DNA from 4 places in the Microbulbifer regidiadema genome. Region 1 is predicted to be linked to each of the others. Evidence: predicted binding sites of a transcription regulator. Region 1 holds the regulator's gene; each other region holds the start of a gene.
What was found. Region 1 encodes LexA, which represses DNA repair genes until DNA is damaged. Its sites were predicted from a motif close to ACTGTNTNTANANACAGT; they were not measured.
Positions count from the first base shown of each region.

Region 2: imuA (translesion DNA synthesis-associated protein ImuA) is a predicted target of LexA. The motif match lies at 2,169-2,186, and genes of this name have one in related genera.
Region 3: ruvC (crossover junction endodeoxyribonuclease RuvC) is a predicted target of LexA. The motif match lies at 2,322-2,339, and genes of this name have one in related genera.
Region 4: uvrD (DNA helicase II) is a predicted target of LexA. The motif match lies at 2,331-2,348, and genes of this name have one in related genera.

Region 1 covers NZ_CP174297.1:416,565-421,469, forward strand. The annotation lists gene ACJJIK_RS01745 (DUF6586 family protein) at 1-460, shown strand, start outside; gene ACJJIK_RS01750 (hypothetical protein) at 718-972, shown strand; gene lexA (transcriptional repressor LexA) at 1,065-1,670, opposite strand; gene ACJJIK_RS01760 (LOG family protein) at 1,833-2,471, shown strand; gene ACJJIK_RS01765 (TetR/AcrR family transcriptional regulator) at 2,770-3,402, shown strand; gene nagZ (beta-N-acetylhexosaminidase) at 3,433-4,449, shown strand; gene ACJJIK_RS01775 (mechanosensitive ion channel family protein) at 4,504-4,905, shown strand, end outside.
Region 2 covers NZ_CP174297.1:4,665,154-4,670,058, forward strand. The annotation lists gene ACJJIK_RS20455 (Y-family DNA polymerase) at 1-1,392, opposite strand, end outside; gene imuA (translesion DNA synthesis-associated protein ImuA) at 1,412-2,119, opposite strand; gene dcd (dCTP deaminase) at 2,325-2,894, shown strand; gene ACJJIK_RS20470 (NAD(P)/FAD-dependent oxidoreductase) at 2,928-4,136, shown strand; gene ACJJIK_RS20475 (hypothetical protein) at 4,136-4,321, shown strand; gene ACJJIK_RS20480 (hypothetical protein) at 4,415-4,684, opposite strand; gene ACJJIK_RS20485 (DUF3820 family protein) at 4,823-4,905, shown strand, end outside.
Region 3 covers NZ_CP174297.1:2,653,075-2,657,979, forward strand. The annotation lists gene ybgC (tol-pal system-associated acyl-CoA thioesterase) at 1-49, opposite strand, end outside; gene ruvB (Holliday junction branch migration DNA helicase RuvB) at 61-1,083, opposite strand; gene ruvA (Holliday junction branch migration protein RuvA) at 1,108-1,719, opposite strand; gene ruvC (crossover junction endodeoxyribonuclease RuvC) at 1,770-2,303, opposite strand; gene ACJJIK_RS11590 (YebC/PmpR family DNA-binding transcriptional regulator) at 2,456-3,199, opposite strand; gene aspS (aspartate--tRNA ligase) at 3,305-4,905, opposite strand, start outside.
Region 4 covers NZ_CP174297.1:3,426,232-3,431,136, reverse strand. The annotation lists gene ACJJIK_RS15035 (multidrug effflux MFS transporter) at 24-1,283, opposite strand; gene hexR (transcriptional regulator HexR) at 1,388-2,242, opposite strand; gene uvrD (DNA helicase II) at 2,382-4,586, shown strand; gene ACJJIK_RS15020 (TRAP transporter substrate-binding protein) at 4,795-4,905, shown strand, end outside.

The DNA.
Region 1 (4,905 bases):
GGCTCTGCGCAAGGGCCAGTTGCTGTTGCAGCAGCCGTGGGATATTCCCCTCCAGCGCGATGCGCTGGAGGAAGCGGCATTGATGCAGTTGTGCAAGGCCTACCGGGCCTTTCTCGCAGAGCAGGCCAGCCAGCTTCAGCTGGGGTTTGAGCCGGCTTCCCCGCAGTTGATTATCGATGCGCTGGGTGTCCAGGGGCGGGCCAGTGCTGAGGTCAATGAACTGGCAGGCCTGGTGGGCGATCCGCAAAGCTGGCTGTCCCATATGCTGCACGCCTGGCAGGAGCAGCAGAAAATATCTGCGGCTGCCGAGGAAAAGTCACAGCCGGTCAATTTAATACCGCTACACAATGAAGTCGCCGCGCCAGAATTTGCCCCCCTGTGCAAAGAGTCGCTGCTCGACTGGCATCGCTGCCTGAGCGAGCTGGTGGTGAGGCAGCGGGCCCATCTGGACGAGTGTTAAGTCATCTCCGAAGCCCCTGGGCAATTCACTGATCTTTTTGCGGGCCTTTAAGGCCCGTATTCTTCACTGCTTTCAGGTCGGCCCCTGTTTTTGTCGCAGGGGTTCGACACTGCTGCGCAGTTGTCTAAGTCCCAGCTTAAAAATGGGCCAGAGTATAAATTAATTGAGAACATCTCGGACTTGAGCGGGGCGAATGAAACTTCCCGCAAGCCTGTGGTACACTGGGCGCAAACTACTGTGCCGTGAAGGAAAAGCGAATGTCCTCCGAAACTTTTGAGATTATCGAGTTGGCTAATGGCGATGTAGCCTTGCGTCGTGCTGGCCACAAGGAGGACCCTTTGGTGAGCATCTCTTTTTCAGCAGAGAGCCTTCAGTTTTTGCAAAAGCACAAGGTTGCTGTAGCTCGGGCTATGCTGGAAGCGGGTATTGAAGCTGTGCAAAATCTGGACGATCTAGAGGTGGGCTACTTCGAGGAAGAAGAGTTGATGCCGGTAAATCACACCGTTCACTAATAGTAATGCCTGATAGCAGCATTGCATTAATGTCAGTGCTATTGGTTAAATCAGCAGCGGCCAGTGGCCGCTGTTGTTGTTTTTAGAGCGCCTTAAGGTGCTTGGCGAATCACACCGACAGCCAGCCCCTCAATCACAAAGTTCTTATCTCTCATATCGACCTGAATTAACTCAAAGTCATCATTTTCAGGAAGCAGCTGAACCGTTGCCTGATTACCCTTGCGGCGAAAACGCTTCACAGTAACCTCATCATCAATTCGGGCAACCACGATCTGTCCGTTGCGCACCTGTTCCGTTTTTTGTACGGCGAGTAAATCCCCATCGAGAATCCCGGCGTCGCGCATACTCATGCCGTGCACCCGCAGCAGGTAATCGGCCGGTGGGTGGAAAAAGCTGGCAGGCATGTCGCAGTAGTCCTCAATATGCTCAGCGGCGAGGACCGGGTGACCTGCGGCAACCCGTCCCACAATGGGTAGACCGGATTGATGGTCGGGGATACGTATTCCACGGGAGGCACCGGCAACCATCTCAATGGCGCCTTTTCTAGCGAGAGCTTTCAGGTGTTCCTCAGCGGCATTAGGTGAGCGAAAGCCTAGTTCCTGGGCGATTTCTGCCCGTGTTGGCGGGTAGCCTGTTTCATCCAGGTAGGCTTTGATCAGGTCGAGAACCTGAGTCTGACGAGCGGTGAGATTGGTCATAGTTTTACCTAGTTTTCTGTATTTATATACAGTTGCTGGAATTATATACAGATTTAATGTTCGCGCAATCCTCAGCTTTTAGTCTTTGTGAACTGCTACATTGAGAGAGAAAGTAAGGAAAGCAGAAAACGTTGAAAGAGCTGACAATAAGGGGGAAACGTAATGTTGGACGCAAAGATGCCGGAAGCTTGGAGGGTGCTTCGTATTCAGTCTGAGTTGGTCGATGGAATAGAGCGATTGATTGCGTTGGGCGGGGCTGTAACTGTGTTTGGAGGGGCGAGGTTTACAGAGGATAGTCCTGAGTACCAGCAGGGCGTGAAGTTGGGAGAGCTTCTCGCTGCGGAGGGAATACCGGTGATTACCGGCGGCGGGCCGGGTTTGATGGAGGCCTGTAACCGGGGTGCCTTTGCCCAGCCGGGCGCGTCGATTGGCTTAAATATAGAGCTGCCCTTTGAGCAGGCGGCGAATCCCTATCAAGATATCAGTTTGAATTTCCGCTACTTTTTTGTGCGCAAGTTTATATTTGTAAAGCACGCGCTCGGATTTGTCGGGCTCCCCGGCGGGTACGGCACGCTGGATGAGCTGTTTGAAGCACTCACCCTGGTACAAACCCAGAAAGTGCGGCGCTTCCCGATTGTATTGGTGGGTAAGCGCTACTGGAGTGGGCTCTACGACTGGCTGGTAGATACCGTTTTAGAGCGCAACTGCATCGATGCCGGTGATCTCGACCTCTTCCATCTTGTCGATAGTGTGGAGGAGGCTGCGGCTCTAATTATGAAATATATGCATGTGAAAGCATAAGCTCGCAAATAAACCGAACTAAAGCGGGGCTCTGAATTACTCCCGAACAACTCTGCGATCCTTCAACGGGTCGCTTTTCTTTTGCGGTATCCCCCAGCCTGCGATCTCTAAAGCACTAAAAAACACCCCCGCTCAAACTTTTACCTGGACTGCTCTCACACTTTAGCGCTAAGGGGGTCTGGGGGCGTTCGGCACTTTGACTGAGGCTGCGGGGCGCCTATCCAGTGGGCTCTGCGGCAGTGAGAATGTGCTACTCTGGCGGCGATTAAACGTATGTTTTAAATGGTGTTTGAGACTTATGAGTCAGACAGATACGGTCAGCCGGATACTCGATGCAGCGGAAGTGCTGTTTGCTGAACGAGGTTTTACTGAAACCTCTTTGAGAACGATCACGAGCACGGCGGGAGTGAATCTGGCCGCAGTTAACTATCATTTTGGCTCCAAAAAGGAATTGATACAGGCGGTATTCGAACGTTTCCTAACACCTTTCACCGATGCGCTGGAGGAAGAGCTGGATCGCCGTGTTGCCGAGGGGCAGTCCCTGGGGGTGGAGGAGCTGATCGAGTGCCTGTACCGGGTTGGCCTGGGAAGCCTGGGCTTGGAGGGGAAAGATCCGCAGCGGTTTATGCGCCTGCTGGGGTTGGCCTATACCCAGTTCCAGGGGCATCTGCGCCGATTTATCGTATCCCGATATGGGGATAGCTACCGCCGTTTTGCCGGCCTGTTGGCGGAAGCGCTGCCGGGGCTGGATCCGGAAACCTTCTACTGGCGCCTTTACTTTATGTTGGGCGCAACCATTTTTACACTGTCGAGCCACGATGCGATTGAGGCGATCCTGCGGGAAGACTTCGGTGCCGATAGTACGCTTTCCCAGACTCTTGAACGCCTGGTGCCTGCGGCTTCAGCCATGCTGAAGGTGGACAATCCGTGAGTGCGCTGCCAAAGCGATAAGGAATGTAATATGTCACTATCACTCGGACCGCTAATGGTGGATATCGAGGGACTCGAACTCAGCGAGGAAGATTGCGAGCTGCTCAGACACCCCATGGTGGGTGGGCTTATCTTTTTTGCCCGCAACTACCGGGACCGCCAGCAGCTTACCCAGCTGGTGAGATCGATCCGCGCGGTGCGCCCGGAAATCCTATTGGCAGTGGACCAGGAAGGGGGGCGGGTGCAGCGGTTTCGCGATGATTTTACCCGCATACCCTCCATGCAGGCCCTCGGCGCTGCGGCCAGTGGCCAGCAGCTGCAAGATGTGGGCTGGCTGTTGGCGGCGGAGTTGCTTGCTGTGGGCGTGGACTTCAGCTTTGCGCCGGTATTGGATGCGGACGACAGCCACAGTCGGGTAATTGGCGACCGCAGCTTCTGTCCCAACCCGGCCCGATTAACCGCACTGGCGCGCCCATTTATTCAGGGAATGCATGAGGCGGGCATGGCGACGACCGGAAAACACTTTCCGGGTCATGGTCATGTACTCGAGGACAGTCATGTAGAGCTGCCTGAGGACAAGCGCTCCCTGGAACAGGTTATGGCAACAGATGCGCTGCCCTTTATCGATTGCATTGCCACCCAAGAATTAAGCGCCGTGATGCCGGCTCATATTCGCTTTGTGAATATAGATAGCCAGCCGGTGGGTTTCTCGCGCTATTGGTTGCAGGATGTATTGCGGGGGCAGCTGGGCTTTACCGGGGTGATTTTCAGCGACGACTTGTCGATGGAGGGAGCCGGGGCTGCGGGTGGTTACGGTGACCGGATTCTTGCCGCCCTGCATGCGGGCTGTGACATGGGAATCGTCTGTAACAATCGGGTGGGTGCCTTTGAGGCCCTGGCAGCCCTGGAAACCTTTGTGCCCAAGCCGGAATCGAGCCACCGCCTGTCGGCTATGAGAGGCAGGCCCGTGATATCGTCCTGGGCAGATCTTGAAAAGAGTGCGCGTTGGCATAGAACCAGAGACTGGTTAGCTTCGATAATGCGCTGAGAAAATATTGTTGAATTTGTAGGGCCCCCGCTCGATGGGGCCTTATTGCAGCTATTGCTGATTGTTATTGAACGCGGAGGGGGTCAAGTGGAGTCCGTTGAGAGTGTGTTGTTGTCCTGGCTGGGTGAGAACCGGGTTTGGATAGTGTCAGTTTTCCTCATTGTACTTGTGTCTGGTGTGGCGGCTTGGCTGTTTGGCCGCTTTGTGCGGCGTATGATGATCAAAGCCGAGCAGACGGTTAATCCCTGGGATGATGCTTTGGTGGGAGCGCTGTCGCCCCCGGGGCAGGTGTTGGTCTGGCTGCTGGGCCTGAGTGTTGCGGCGCAGCGGGCTGGGAGCGCCACCGGCGCAGAGATATTCTCTCTGGCGACACCGATCCGGGAAATCGGCCTGATTCTGGTGATGGCCTGGTTTGCCTGGCGATTCTCCCGCAGTGTGGAGCATAATTTGTGCGAT
Region 2 (4,905 bases), 670 kb from region 1:
TTGCCACCAGTGGCCATCAACTCGCTCTGGCCCCTGTAATAATTGCAACTCTCCCTGGTAAAATAATTTCCCCTCAGTACTTTCCAATTTGCTGGGGCGGGGTAGTAGCCAGTTGGGGCGCGGTGCCTTGATGGGGGTAATTTGTTGGCCCCGAGAATGACTTTTAATAATCAGGGCGTCTGCACTTTGCCAGGTTTGTTCCGGGAGAGCGCTCTCTTTTAGGCTGATCCCGGAGAGAGCTTGATGGCCGAGGCGGGCTTTTAATTTGTCTAAAAGTCGCCGCTTGCGCTGCACTCGATTGCCTTGGTTAAAAAAGCCCTCATCCCGCAGTTCCTGCTCTAGAGGAAGCAGGTGATTACAGCTTAAACGGATAGACTGTATCGGTTGCTCGAGTGTTACGCTTTCCAGTTGTAGTTTGGTCAGGGCGATTAAATGCTGGAGGTCGAGTTGTGGGCTGGAGACTTCTACGCTGATTAAGTGCTCTTTACTCTGACCGAAAACCATATACCAGTGCAATTGTGGGGCGTAAAGCTGACGTCGCTGTAACTGTGAGCAGAGCTCTCTGAGCAGACGCCCGATCGGGAACAGTAGTTGTTCGTTACTATCCAGGGGGCTGGGGAAAAATAGTTCACTGCGGAACTCTACTGGTGGCGAATAGAGACAGACGGGGTCTTGGCGGCTTCCACTCAGGCGTGCCAGGTAGTCCACAAATGAGTGCCCAAAACGCGAGCCTACCTCTGAGAGGGGGCTGGCCAGCAGTTGGCTTACTCTTTTGATGCCACAGGCATAGAGCTTGGCGATGGTTTTGTTATCGCAATCGAGCAATTTACTCGGGGCAGAGTTGATCCACTGTTTCCACTGCTGGGGGCTGGGCGGGGTGTTGGTCTGTGCGAGCCACTGCCGGTGCTCCGCTAACTGGCTCAGCATATAGGCCGCACTGGGGCTGTGGCCGAGCCCCATTAGGTGATTAATCCCCATTTGCTCAAGTTCGCAATCCAATTGTTCCAGCAATGCCCTGATGCCGCCGTTGGCGTGCGGGCAGCGGCTAAGCTCCAGGTAGAGCTGGGCCGTTGTGCTCTCACTATGACTTGTAGGGCTTGCCGGCCGGGGCGAGACCAGTGGGGTAAAACTGTAACCCCATTGGGCCAGTTGCTGCAGCTCTCGTTGTTCCCGCTGGGGGTCGCGCTGTAATAGCTGCAAATTCGCGCAGAGGGTCAAGGCTGTAGTGATACTGAGGCCGGCCTCTATGCCACACTGGGATGCAGCAGTGTTGCGGTCAATTACCAGCTGTTTCTCAACAACTACTTGAGGTGAGGGCTTCCCTCCTTGTTGTTGTGCGCGGGTCAGCACTTCCAAAGGGAGCCTGGGAAATTGAATACAGAGCCAAAGCATCGGGTTACTCCGGGGCTATTTAGTGTAGCGGCTGCTCGCGGCAGGCCAATTGCGCCGCTCTCGCCAGGTAGAGATGTTGGCCAGAGGGGCCGCCGGATTGCTGTAGGAGCTTCAGCGCCAGCTGTGTTTCTTCGGGTTCGAGCTGTAGCCGTAGCTGTGCTGGTGAGGGGGTTGCCGATTCACTCTGGGGGCGAAAGTGGAAGTGCAGGCAGTCGCCATTGCGCGCTGCCTGCTGTAGGCGGCAGAGGTCTTTGTGAGCTGGGGACAGGCGTCCCTGCCAGCTGAGCAGGGCACCACAGCCACCGGATTGCAGGGATTGCTCTATCGCCCAAAGCGTATCCTTGAGGCCCCGGGGGTGTAGGATTAGTAGGTTCTCCAGGCAGATACCACTGCTGGCCAGTGATGGGGCGTAGGGGATATAGGGGGGATTGACCAGTATGACCATCTGTCCGCTCTGAGTGAGATTGGCCAGCGCCGGAAGTAATAGTGTGAGTTCGCCGATGCCTGTCTGATCGAGCAAGAGCTCTATACTGGCCCCTCGGGGCCAACCGCTACTTGCAAGGAGTGTATCGAGGCTGGGATGGCCACTGGCAATGCCGGTATGTTGCCGTCGGGGCTCATTCGCCGCTGGCCAGATATCGCTTATGGGGAGTAGTTCTGCCGCTGTCTGGTAGCTGGGTCGACTCTCTAACGGATTGTTTTCTATAAATTTTTCTACAACACCCACGATTTCATCCCTCAATCTTGACCGAATCTGGCCTATATCTCCGGTTAAGTCTGTACGTGCATACAGTTATACTGTTGATTTATACAGTATTCACTCAGTGGCAGCAAGTGAGAAATCATTGCATTGCCACTTTTTTGCACAGCCCAAACCGGCTATGATTCGGCCTCTTTAATTGAGCACTAATTATTCTATTCAGGGGGACGGAGTGAGTATCAAGTCCGACAAGTGGATTCGCCGCATGGCAGAGCAGCACGGCATGATTGAGCCTTTTGAGGCCGGTCAGGTACGCCATAATGACGATGGCGACCGGCTCATCTCCTACGGCACTTCCAGCTACGGTTATGACGTGCGCTGTGCCCGTGAATTTAAGATCTTTACCAATGTTCACTCAGCCACGGTTGATCCGAAGACCTTCGATGAGAACAGCTTTGTGGATGTGGAGGGCGATCACTGCATTATCCCGCCAAACTCCTTTGCTCTGGCGCGCACAGTGGAGTATTTCCGCATTCCGCGCTCTGTGTTGACGGTTTGCCTGGGTAAGTCCACTTATGCTCGCTGCGGTATCATCGTCAATGTGACGCCGCTGGAACCGGAGTGGGAAGGGCATGTGACTTTGGAGTTCTCCAATACCACTAATCTGCCGGCAAAGATCTATGCCAACGAGGGTGTGGCACAGATGCTGTTTTTCGAGTCCGATGAAATCTGTGATGTGTCCTATGCCGATCGCGGCGGTAAATACCAGGGGCAGCGCGGCGTGACTCTGCCCCGCACCTGATTATCGGTTTTACTGCGGTACGATTTTTTATCTATGACAGAGGTTTCTTCCAGTCAGTTGCCCGATCGCGTCGATGTGTTAGTCATCGGCGCCGGGGCGGCGGGACTGATGTGCGCAGCCACAGCGGGCCAGCGCGGGCGCAGTGTGCTGGTATTGGATCACGCCAATAAAGTCGGCAAAAAAATTCTGATGTCCGGTGGTGGTCGCTGTAATTTCACCAATCTCTACACTACGGCAGAGAATTTTTACGGTAATAATCCCCATTTTTGTAAGTCCGCTCTGGCCCGCTATAGCCAGTGGGATTTTATTGCCCTGGTTGAGAAGCACGGGGTTGCCTACCACGAGAAAACCCTCGGTCAGCTTTTTTGTGACAATAAATCCAGGGATATCGTCGACCTGTTGTTAGCGGAATGCCGTGCGGCCAAGGTGCAAATCCGCACTCGCTGTAGTATTACCCAGGTGAAAGCAGTGGGGCAGGGGTATCGGGTCGAAACCAGTATGGGAACGGTTGCCTGTGAGTCCCTGGTCGTGGCTACCGGCGGTCTCTCTATCCCCACCATGGGGGCGAGTGGATTTGGCTATGAGATTGCCCAGCAGTTTGGACTGGAGATAGTCCCGACACGAGCCGCACTGGTGCCGTTTACCCAGCATAAACGCCAGTTGGAGCGCCAGAGCACCCTGCCTGGGACCTCTCTTTCGGTGACAGTCTCTTGTGCTGAGGGCAGCTTTCACGAGCAGATGCTGTTTACTCACCGGGGGCTAAGTGGCCCTGCGGTTTTACAAATCTCCAGTCACTGGCGTGAAGGTGAGGCAGTGACATTTGATTTGGCGCCAGATAAAAACTTGGCGGAGTGGTTGCTGCAGCGTCGACAGCGGAGTCCGGATAGCCACCTGCACAGTGTACTGGCAGAAGTTTGGAGTAAAAAGCTGGTACAGTTTTTCTTGCAGCGGGCACAAATCAGCAGCCGTCCTCTAAAGCAGTTTGGGGAGGTGGAATTACAACAGCTGGGTGACAAGCTGCAGAGTTGGAAGTTGATGCCGGCAGGCACTGAGGGGTATCGCACCGCTGAGGTGACTTTGGGCGGGGTCGATACCGCACAGGTTTCTTCTCGAACTATGGAGTGTAAAACTCAGCCGGGGCTTTATTTTGTCGGTGAGGTTCTCGACGTTACCGGCTGGCTCGGTGGATTTAATTTTCAGTGGGCCTGGGCTTCAGGGCATGCCGCAGGGGAGGTGGCTTAATGGGAGATGTGATTCCTTTTAAAAGAAAAACTACTTGGCAAAAGCACAAGGGCAGTACTCTGTGTAGAGAGGGCTTTCACAAGTGGAAAGTAGTTACTGAGCGCAAGTTTGATGTGAAGCAAGGGAAATTAGTCACTGAATATCGCTGCGAGCGCTGCGCAAAAACAAAAACGAAACTTTTGTAAATTTTCTCTTGCTGAGTTGGAGATTCACGGGCCCGCTGATAATGAGTTAAATAGCGCGAGTGCCTCGCGCTATTTAAGGATAAAAGCGATCAGTTAATAACGATAGTAGCGGCCGCGATAGCGATAGTAATCCCTGCGTTTTTTATTCCTGTCGTAGAGGTAGCCGGCTCCAGCACCGAGCACGGCACCTGTGGCAGTACCGCCGGGGCGCCCGCCACTAATCAGGGCGCCTGTTACGGCACCTATACCGACACCAGTGCCGATGCGGCGGTCGGTATCACTCATATTGGCACAGCCTGAACCTCCAAGGCCCGCAGTCAATATCGCGGCCAAGCTGAGATATTTGATAGCTTTGATATGCATAGGCACCCCTGCTGCTGGAAAGTTGAGGTATCGAAGATCGGCGCAGGCCGAGTAATATCGCAGTCAGTGTAGGGTCCGCTTACGCTGCCAGCAAATCCAAAGCGGAAGTTTCATTACAGGTATTTAGGGGGGATAGCAGTGTTTGATAAACAGGACTTGGTGGCGTTGGCCCGCCTTGAGATGCCATTTGGAAAATACGCGGGGAGTCTATTAATAGACTT
Region 3 (4,905 bases), 2.2 Mb from region 1:
CGGTATCTTCAATATAAACGCGCAGTGGGATACTGAAAGCGTCCTTCATCCCAGTCTCTCTCACAATTTGTTATCGGGTTTCGGCAGGCCGAAGTGCTCATAGGCGAGGCCAGTGACCACCCGTCCCCGTGGCGTACGGGTGATATAACCCTGCTGGATCAGATAGGGTTCCAGTACATCTTCCAGGGTATCCCGCTCTTCACTGACCGCTGCGGCGAGACTATCTATGCCCACCGGTCCACCATCGAATTTTTCGATCATCGCCAATAGCATACGGCGATCCAGCTGGTCGAAGCCATGGGAGTCCACATTGAGCATATTCAGAGCGGCGTCGGCGATACCGGAATCCACAGATCCATCGCCTTTGACTTCGGCGTAGTCGCGCACGCGGCGCAGCAGGCGGTTGGCAATACGCGGGGTGCCGCGAGCGCGGCGGGCGACTTCGAGCGCACCGCCCTCATCCATCTCCACGCCCATCAGACCGGCGGAGCGGCGCACGATGCTGGTGAGATCCTCGACACTATAGAATTCAAGCCGCTGCACAATACCGAAGCGATCCCGCAGTGGCGAGGTGAGCAGGCCCGCCCTGGTGGTGGCCCCCACCAGGGTGAACGGCGGCAGGTCCAGCTTGATCGAACGCGCCGCTGGCCCCTCGCCAATCATAATATCCAGCTGATAGTCTTCCATCGCCGGATACAGTACCTCTTCCACATGGGGGCTGAGACGGTGGATCTCATCGATAAACAGTACATCCCCCGACTCCAGATTGGTCATCAGCGCCGCCAGGTCGCCGGCCTTTTCCAGTACCGGGCCCGAGGTGGTCTTGATAGCCACCCCCATCTCGGCGGCGATAATATTTGCCAGGGTGGTTTTGCCCAGCCCCGGCGGGCCGAATACCAGGGTGTGATCCAGGGCCTCTTTGCGCAGCTTGGCGGCCTGGATAAAGATTTCCATCTGCTCGCGCACCACCGGCTGCCCCACATAGTCATCCAGACTTTTCGGGCGCACGGCGCGGTCGTACTGCTCTTCCTGGCCCGAGGGGCCAACGGGCTCCGGTGCCACCAGGCGGTCGGCTTCGATCATTGCAACAACTCCAGGACACTCAGATTAAGCGGGGGCCATTCCCTTAAGGGCCAGGCGAATCAGGGTCGCACTATCCGCATCCGGCTGCGCCTTGCTGGCGCGGGCCACCATTTTACTGGCCTCGGTAGGCTTGTAGCCCAGAGCCGCCAGGGCGCTCTCCGCCTCGCCGGCGTGATCCACCTTGGGCTCGGCTGCGGCGGCCATCAGGGGGAGATCATTGGCGTCGCCAAAGTCGGGGGTCAGTTTATCCCGCAGCTCCACGATCAGGCGCTCGGCGGTCTTCTTGCCCACGCCGGGGACCTTGACCAGTGCCGCCACATTGTCCTCCGCGACACAGCGGGCCAGGGCCGCCCCGTCCAGCCCGGACAAAATTGCCAGGGCCATCTTGGGACCCACACCGCTGACCTTGATCAAGGTGCGGAACAATTTGCGATCCCCATCGCGAATAAAACCATACAGCTGCTGGGCGGTTTCGGAGACCGCCAGATGAGTGTGCAACTGTACCGGCTGTCCCAGGGCGGGCAGCTCGAAAATTGTGGTCATGGGTGCGAGTACTTCATAGCCCACCCCCTGCACATCCACCAACAACAGGGGCGGCTGCACGGCGGCCAGGGTGCCGCTCAATCTTCCAATCATGTGTTATTCCAGGTTTATATTGTCTGCGGCCTTTATCCGGGCCCATTCTATCAGCCGCTCACACTGAGACGGCCGCGGCGAAAGCGACTGCGCGCACCGCCAGCGGTAAATACCAGGGTCTGCTCGGTATGCATATGGCACAGGGCCACGGCGAGTGCATCGGCGGCATCCTCCTGGGGCGACGCCGGCAGAGACAACAGGGTTTTCACCATATGCTGCACCTGCAATTTATCCGCACCGCCGTTGCCCACCACCGCCTGTTTGACCTTGCGAGCCTCATACTCGGCCACTTCCAGGCCGCTATTGGTCCCGGCCACAATCGCCGCCCCACGGGCCTGGCCCAGCTTCAGCGCAGAGCCGGCGCTCTTGGACATAAAGACATTCTCGATCGCCATCTGTGCGGGCCGATACTGCTGGGCGATCTGGCTCACGGCGTCAAAAATCAGCTTGAGGCGCTCCGGTAGCGGGCCCTCGGGAATGCGAATCACTCCGCTGGCCACATAGCGGGCCTTACCCCGCTCCACATCAATAATTCCATAGCCCGTTTTTCGCGAGCCGGGGTCAATACCCAGGATTCGGGTCAAAAGGCAGCTCCCCAAATATCTGTATGTTTATATAGTAGTGGGAGTGTCCCAAGGTGGACGGGAGGCGTCAAGAGAGGGGGGGGGAGTAACCGGGACTTGAAAAGCTAAAAAGCCGAGGCGGAACACAGTCCGCCCCGCTTAGAGGGTGGGCCTCAGCCCAGCGCCTCCATCACCTCTGCGGAAATATCCGCATTGGTGTAAACGTTTTGTACATCGTCCAGGTCTTCGAGCATCTCGATCAGGGCGAGCACCTTCTCTGCACCGTCTTTATCCAGCGGAATGGTGGTGGAGGGAATCATCGCAACTTCGGCGCTGTCGGGGGTAAAGCCGGCCGCAACCAGAGCGTCTTTAACCGTCAGGTAGTCCTGGAATTCCGTGGTGACTTCAACGCTGCCGTCGTCGCTGGATTCGATATCCTCAGCACCGGCTTCGAGAGCCGCGTCCATCAGTGCATCTTCATCCACGCCGGCCTCGTAATACATCTGGCCTTTGCGGGTAAACAGGTAGCTCACAGAGCCGTCGGTACCCAGGTTGCCACCGCGCTTGGTGAAGGCGTGGCGCACTTCGGCCACCGTGCGGTTGCGGTTGTCGGTCAGACACTCGACCAGAACTGCCACACCGCCAACGCCATAGCCCTCGTAAACCACGGCTTCGTAGTTTTCACCATCGGCATTGCCCGCGCCACGGGCGATGGCCTTGTCGATAGTGTCGCGCTTCATATTGGCACCGAGCGCCTTATCGATAGTGGCGCGCAGCGCCGGGTTATCGTCCGGGTTGGGGCCCGATTTGGCGGCTACCGTCAGTTCGCGAATGATCTTGGTAAAGACCTTGCCCCGCTTGGCATCCTGAGCTGCTTTGCGGTGCTTAATATTGGCCCATTTACTGTGTCCGGCCATCTTCCGTCTCTCTTCAGTCAGTGCGTAGGATGGGCCAAAGAGCGAAGCGGATCGCCCACCACTACGATTGGATGGGCCCGCTTCGCTCGGCCCATCGGGGAAAAATCAGCTAATTTTCTCTTCTTTTTGTCGCAGGCGGATGCTCAGCTCACGCAGCTGTTTTGCATCTACGGCACCCGGGGCATCTGTCATCACACAGGCTGCGCTCTGGGTTTTCGGGAACGCGATGACATCGCGAATAGAATCGCTACCGGTCATCAGCATCACCAGGCGATCCAGGCCAAAGGCCAGACCACCGTGGGGCGGCGCGCCGTATTTGAGCGCGTCCAGCAGGAAGCCGAACTTCTCGCGCTGCTCTTCGGCATCGATTCCGAGGATGCGGAATACCGCTTCCTGCATTAGCTGGTCGTGGATACGCACAGAACCCCCACCCAACTCGGTGCCGTTGAGCACCATATCGTAGGCGCGGGACAGGGCCTCGAGCGGGTTCTTTTCCAGCTCTTCCGGGGTGCAGGAAGGTGCGGTAAAGGGGTGGTGCAATGCGGTCAGGCTGCCGTCGTCATTCTCTTCGAACATCGGGAAGGCAACAACCCACAGGGGCGCCCACTCGCTGGTGTACAGATCCAGGTCCTCACCCAGCTTGCAGCGCAGTGCGCCCAGGGCTTCGGAGACAATCTTAGCCTTGTCGGAGCCGAAGAAAATCACATCGCCATCTTCCGCTTGCAGGCGGTCGAGAATGGCTGCACGGGTATCTAAGGGCAAGTGCTTAACAATAGGAGACTGGAGGCCATTCTCTACATCTGAGCGATCGTTGACCTTGATGTAGGCCAGGCCCTTGGCGCCATAAATACCGACAAACTTGCCGTAGTCATCCAGCTGCTTGCGGGTCAATTTCTTACAACCGCCGGGCACCTTGATTGCGGCAACGCGCCCTTTCGGATCATTGGCAGGACCGGAGAACACCTTAAACTCTACTTCACTTACCAGGTCTTTGATCTCTACCATCTCCAGCGGAATACGCAGGTCCGGCTTATCGGAACCGTAGCGCAGCATCGCCTGGTAGTGGGTCATGCGCGGGAATTCACCCAGATCAACACCCTTCAACTCTTTAAACAGCTTGCGCACCATGTTCTCAGTGATCGACATGATTTCCTCTTCATCGAGGAACGAGGTCTCAATATCGATCTGAGTAAATTCAGGCTGACGATCCGCGCGCAAATCCTCATCGCGGAAACACTTGGCGATTTGGTAGTAGCGGTCGAAGCCGGAAACCATCAGCAACTGCTTAAACAGCTGCGGGGACTGCGGCAGGGCGAAGAACTTGCCCTCGTGGGTGCGGCTCGGCACCAGGTAATCCCGCGCGCCCTCTGGCGTAGCGCGGGTCAGGATTGGGGTCTCGATATCGAGGAAACCGTGCTCATCCAGGTAATTGCGGATCGCCGTCGTCAGCTTGGAGCGGAAATACAGGTTGTTCTGCATCTCGTTGCGGCGCAGATCCAGGTAGCGGTATTTCAAGCGGATATCTTCACCCACCTCGGTGTGCTCATCCAGCTGGAAGGGCACTGTCTCGGCGGTATTCAGGATTTCCAGCTCGGTACCGTAAACCTCAACTTCACCGGTCACCATATTGGGGTTTAAGGCCTCGGGGGCGCGGGCGCGCACACGACCGGTCACCTTGAGGACATATTCGCTGCGCACGCGATCGG
Region 4 (4,905 bases), 1.9 Mb from region 1:
CGGGCCGGGATAAAGACAGGCGTTTAACGGGGAGTAAAGCGCCGGGTCGCTGGGATCTCGGACTCGATCGGTTGGCGAACTTTCGCGACAAACAGTGCAGACAGCAGCGCTACAACAGCACAGCCCGCCATAGATCCGGCAATGGGGGTCAGGGTTCCCGTGTGCAGACTGCTCGCCAGTCCACCCAATATCCCGCCGGTAATAAACAGCGCCGCGCCGTACAGCGCGTTGGCACTGCCGCTAATTTTGGGGAAGAACTCCAAGTAACAGGCGGCGGCATTGGGGCCGGTAATTCCGATACAACTGATTACCAATACCAGGGGGATCATCCACAGGGTCAGTTCTTTAACCCCAGTCATGGTAACCAGCAGCAGAAGGCCGCAGCCCAGCAGTTGCAACACAATACCCGCCAGCAGAATATTGCGCGGCTGAAAAACGTTCAGCAGGCGGATATTCACCTGAACCATGCAAATTAGCCCCAGTACGCAGATACCGAAGAACAGCGGAAACTGACTGGCACTCACTGCGAAATAATCCATAAACACAAAGGGGGCGGTGGTGATGTAGATAAACATCGAGCCGCTGACACAGGACTGGGTAAGCAGAAATCCAATCGCGCGGGGGTTGCGCAAAACCTGACTGTAGCTGGCCACAAGAGAGGTCAGCGGCATCAATTGGCGGCGCGCGCGGGTAAAGCGGGGGACGGTCTCCGGTAGCAGCAGCCGCACCAGTACGAGCATGGCCAGAGCGTATAGCAGCAAGAATACAAAAATGCTCTGCCAACCGCCGGCGGCCAACAGTGCAGAGCCGATCACCGGGGCGATCAGCGGTGCAATCAGCATAATGGTACTGATCAGGGAGATAATTTTTGCCGCCTCGCGGCCGCTGTGTAGATCGCGCACTATGGCGGCGCAGATTACTGTGGCAAAGCCGCCGCCAACCGCCTGACAAAGGCGCAGGATAATCAGCTGGTCTACATGATCGGCAAACAGGACCAGCAGGGAGCTGGCGATATAAATACCGAGACCGATAGCGCCCACAAGACGCCGCCCCCAGCGGTCCGATAAGGGCCCGCCAAATAGCTGCCCGAGGGCAAAGCCCAACAGGAAGCTGGATACCGAGTACTGCACCCGCTCCACTTCTGTGTCCAGGGCCGCTGCCATCGCTGGAATTGCCGGCAGGTAGCTGTCGATGGAAAAAGGGGTCAGGGAAACGAGGGCGGCCAGCCACACCACCAGCCAGCGCGGTGCTTTCTCGTCCGGAGTCGAAGGGATGGGTTTCATTTTGTTGCTCTGGTACAGCCTGGAGGGATCTTCCCTGGCGGGAAATGGCTATGGTAGAGACGGGCGGGCACATTATCCAGTGCCCGCTGTGGATAAGGGGGAGTTTAGTGCTTGTCTTCGCGCAGTGTGTACAGTCCCTGTTTCAGCTTCAACAGGTGCTCCTGCAACTGGGGGCCTTTGCGCTGGGCTACACCGATGGCGAGAACATCGATCACCACCAGGTGGGCAATGCGCGAGGATAGCGGTGTGTAGATCTCAATATCCTCCTCCACATCCACTTCCAGGGGAATGCTGGCCTGCTGGGCCACCGGCGAGCCGCTGGGGGCCAGGCCAACCACCAGAGCGCCCTGTGCCTTTGCCATGCTCATAGAGCGCAGCAGCGCCTTGGTGCGACCACTCTGGGAGATCGCCACGACCACATCGCCGGCTTGCATGGACATGGCCGACATATTCTGGATGTGGTGGTCGGAGTGGGCGGCGGTGGCCAATTGCAGGCGGAAGAATTTGTGCTGGGCATCGGCGGCAACGGCACCGGAGGCGCCAAAACCGAAGAACTCCACTCGCTTGGAAGCGGCCATCGCCGTGACGGCGGCCTCCAGGGCGCGGTCGTCGATCTTATCGCGGACTTTCAGCAGGGTATCTACGGTGGAGTCAAAGACCTTGCGCTTGTACTCGGCAATGGTGTCTGTTTCGGTGACCGCAATCTGCCCGAAGCTGGGGCTGGAAGCCAGCTGCTGCGCCAGGTTCAGCTTGAACTCCTGGAATCCGGAGCAGCCCACGGCGCGGCAAAAACGCACCACGGTAGGTTCGCTCACCTGGGCCTCGGTGGCCAGGTCGACGATGCGCATATGAATAATTTCATCGGGGTTGGCGAGAATATACTCCGCCACCTTGCGCTCTGATTTGCGCATGGATGACAGTTGTTCACTGATTCGTTGCGTTACTTCCGCCGGTTTCACAGGACTTCCTTCTCTATGCCAGTTGGCGCAGTTTAGCCGCTGTGCCCGCCGCTGGCGAGCGACATTACATTGTCAGACGGGGCAAAATCCTGTTTATTTACACAGGTCTCCCACGGTAGCTCTGGTACAATCTTCGCCCATGGACGTATCTCAGATTTTAGACCCCCTCAACGACGCCCAGCGCGAAGCGGTAGCTGCTGCGCCCGGCAATCAATTGATTCTGGCCGGTGCCGGCTCGGGCAAGACCCGGGTGCTGGTGCACCGCATCGCCTGGCTGATGCAGGTGGAGGGCGCCTCGCCCTACTCCATTATGGCGGTGACCTTTACCAACAAGGCGGCCCGCGAGATGCGCGCCCGTATCGAAGAGCTGCTGGGGGTGAATACCTTTGGCATGTGGGTGGGTACCTTCCACGGCCTGGCCCACCGCCTGCTCAAGGCCCACTGGCAAGAGGCCAAGTTGCCGCAGAACTTCCAGATTCTGGATGCCGATGACCAGCTGCGCCTGATCAAGCGGGTACAGGCTGATCTGGGGCTGGACGATAAAAAGTGGCCGCCGCGTGAAACCCAGTGGTGGATCGGCGCGCAGAAAGATGAGGGCCTGCGCCCGCAGTATATCAATGCCGGCGCCGACCCCTGGTTGCAGACCATGGTGCGAATCTACTTCGCCTATGAAGAGGCCTGTCAGCGCGGTGGCTTGGTGGATTTCGGCGAGTTGCTGTTGCGCGCCCACGAACTGTGGCTGAATAACGACGCTATTCTGGCCCACTACCGCCGGCGCTTCCCCCATATCCTGGTGGATGAGTTCCAGGATACCAACACGATCCAATACGCCTGGTTGCGCCTGCTCGCCGGTGAGCAGTGCCATATCACCGCCGTGGGTGATGATGACCAGTCCATTTACGGTTGGCGCGGCGCCAAGATTGAGAATATCCAGCACTTTTCCACTGACTTACGGGAAGTGCAGACGGTGCGCTTGGAGCAGAACTATAGGTCCACTTCCACTATTCTGAACGCCGCCAATGCGGTTATTGCCAATAACAGTGATCGCTTAGGCAAGGAGTTGTGGACCAAGGGGGAAGAGGGCGAGCCCATTGCCGTCTACGCCGCCTACAACGAGCAGGATGAGTCGCGCTTTATCGTCGAGCGTATCAATGACTGGGTGCGCGCCGGCAACCGCCGCGACAGCATCGCCATTCTCTACCGCTCCAACGCCCAGTCCCGGGTGCTTGAAGAGGGGCTTTTGCGCGAGCAGGTACCCTATCGTATCTACGGCGGTCAACGCTTCTACGATCGCCTGGAAATCAAGAATGCCTTGTCCTATCTGCGCCTGATCAGCAACCGCGACGATGACACCGCGTTTGAGCGGGTGGTGAATACCCCCACACGCGGTATCGGCGCGCGCACCGTGGAGATGGTGCGCTCCTATGCCCGGGAGCAGGGCTGCTCCCTGTGGCAGGCGGCCAAGTTGATGTTGCAGCAGCGGGTATTGGCCGCTCGCGCCGGCAATGCCCTGCAGGCCTTCCTGGACCTGATTAACCAGCTGTCAGCGAATGCGGAAGACAAGGAGTTGGATGCGGTTGCCGAGGATGTAATTGAAACCAGTGGCCTGCTGGAATTCCACGGCAAGGAAAAAGGTGAGAAGGGGCAGACGCGGGTGGAGAACTTGCGGGAGCTGGTCACTGCCTGTGGCGCTTTTACCGGTGCGAGCCTGCCCGAAGGCGAAGAGGACGAAGAGGAGATTCCGCTGCTCAACCAGTTCCTCGACAGTGCCGCCCTCGATGCTGGCGACGGTCAGGCGGATGAGTTTGAGGATGCGGTGCAGCTGATGACCCTGCACTCCGCCAAGGGCCTGGAGTTTCCCCTGGTATTTATGGCGGGGGTGGAGGAAAACCTGTTCCCGCACAAGATGTCCGCGCAAGAGCCCGGCCGCATGCAGGAGGAGAGGCGCCTCTGCTACGTGGGTATCACCCGCGCCATGCGCAAGCTGTACATTACCTACGCGGAAAACCGGCGCCTGTTTGGCAGTGAAACCTATAACAGTCCCTCCCGCTTTATCGGCGAAATTCCCCCCAACTTGGTGCATGAAGTGCGCCTGAAGACCGAAATTTCCCGCCCCCTCTATCAGGCGGATTACGGCAAGGTGGGGCAGTTTTCCGACCCGGCGCCAGACTTCGATGATTTGCCCGCGCTGGCTCTGGGTGGGCGAGTGGAGCACGCCAGATTTGGTGAGGGAACGGTTATAGAGTTCGAGGGCACCGGCCCTCGAATGCGGGTACTGGTTAATTTTGACGATGTCGGTGACAAGCGACTGGTACTGTCAATGGCCAACTTGCAGCCGCTTTGAGGCGCAGGCCCTGAGCGAGCTGAAGTGCCACCGGCGTACGCCGGTGGCGAAAAAAAAGCAGCGGTGAGTTATTCCGGCACAGGCGGAATTCAGCCGCAACCTCCAGGTCTGATCAAAAGGGGGCTACACCCTTGAAGACCTAAATCGGCGGCTAAAGTGCTTGCCGATAATTTGTACAACAAAAAACAATAACGATAAATTATTCGCCATGAAAAAACTCAATTGGTACCCGGCCATTATCCTCGGGCTCCTGGCCCTGCTCGCCATCACCTTTGCCGCGCTGGTGACCTCCCGCGCGGCAATGGGGCCCGCGCAGCAC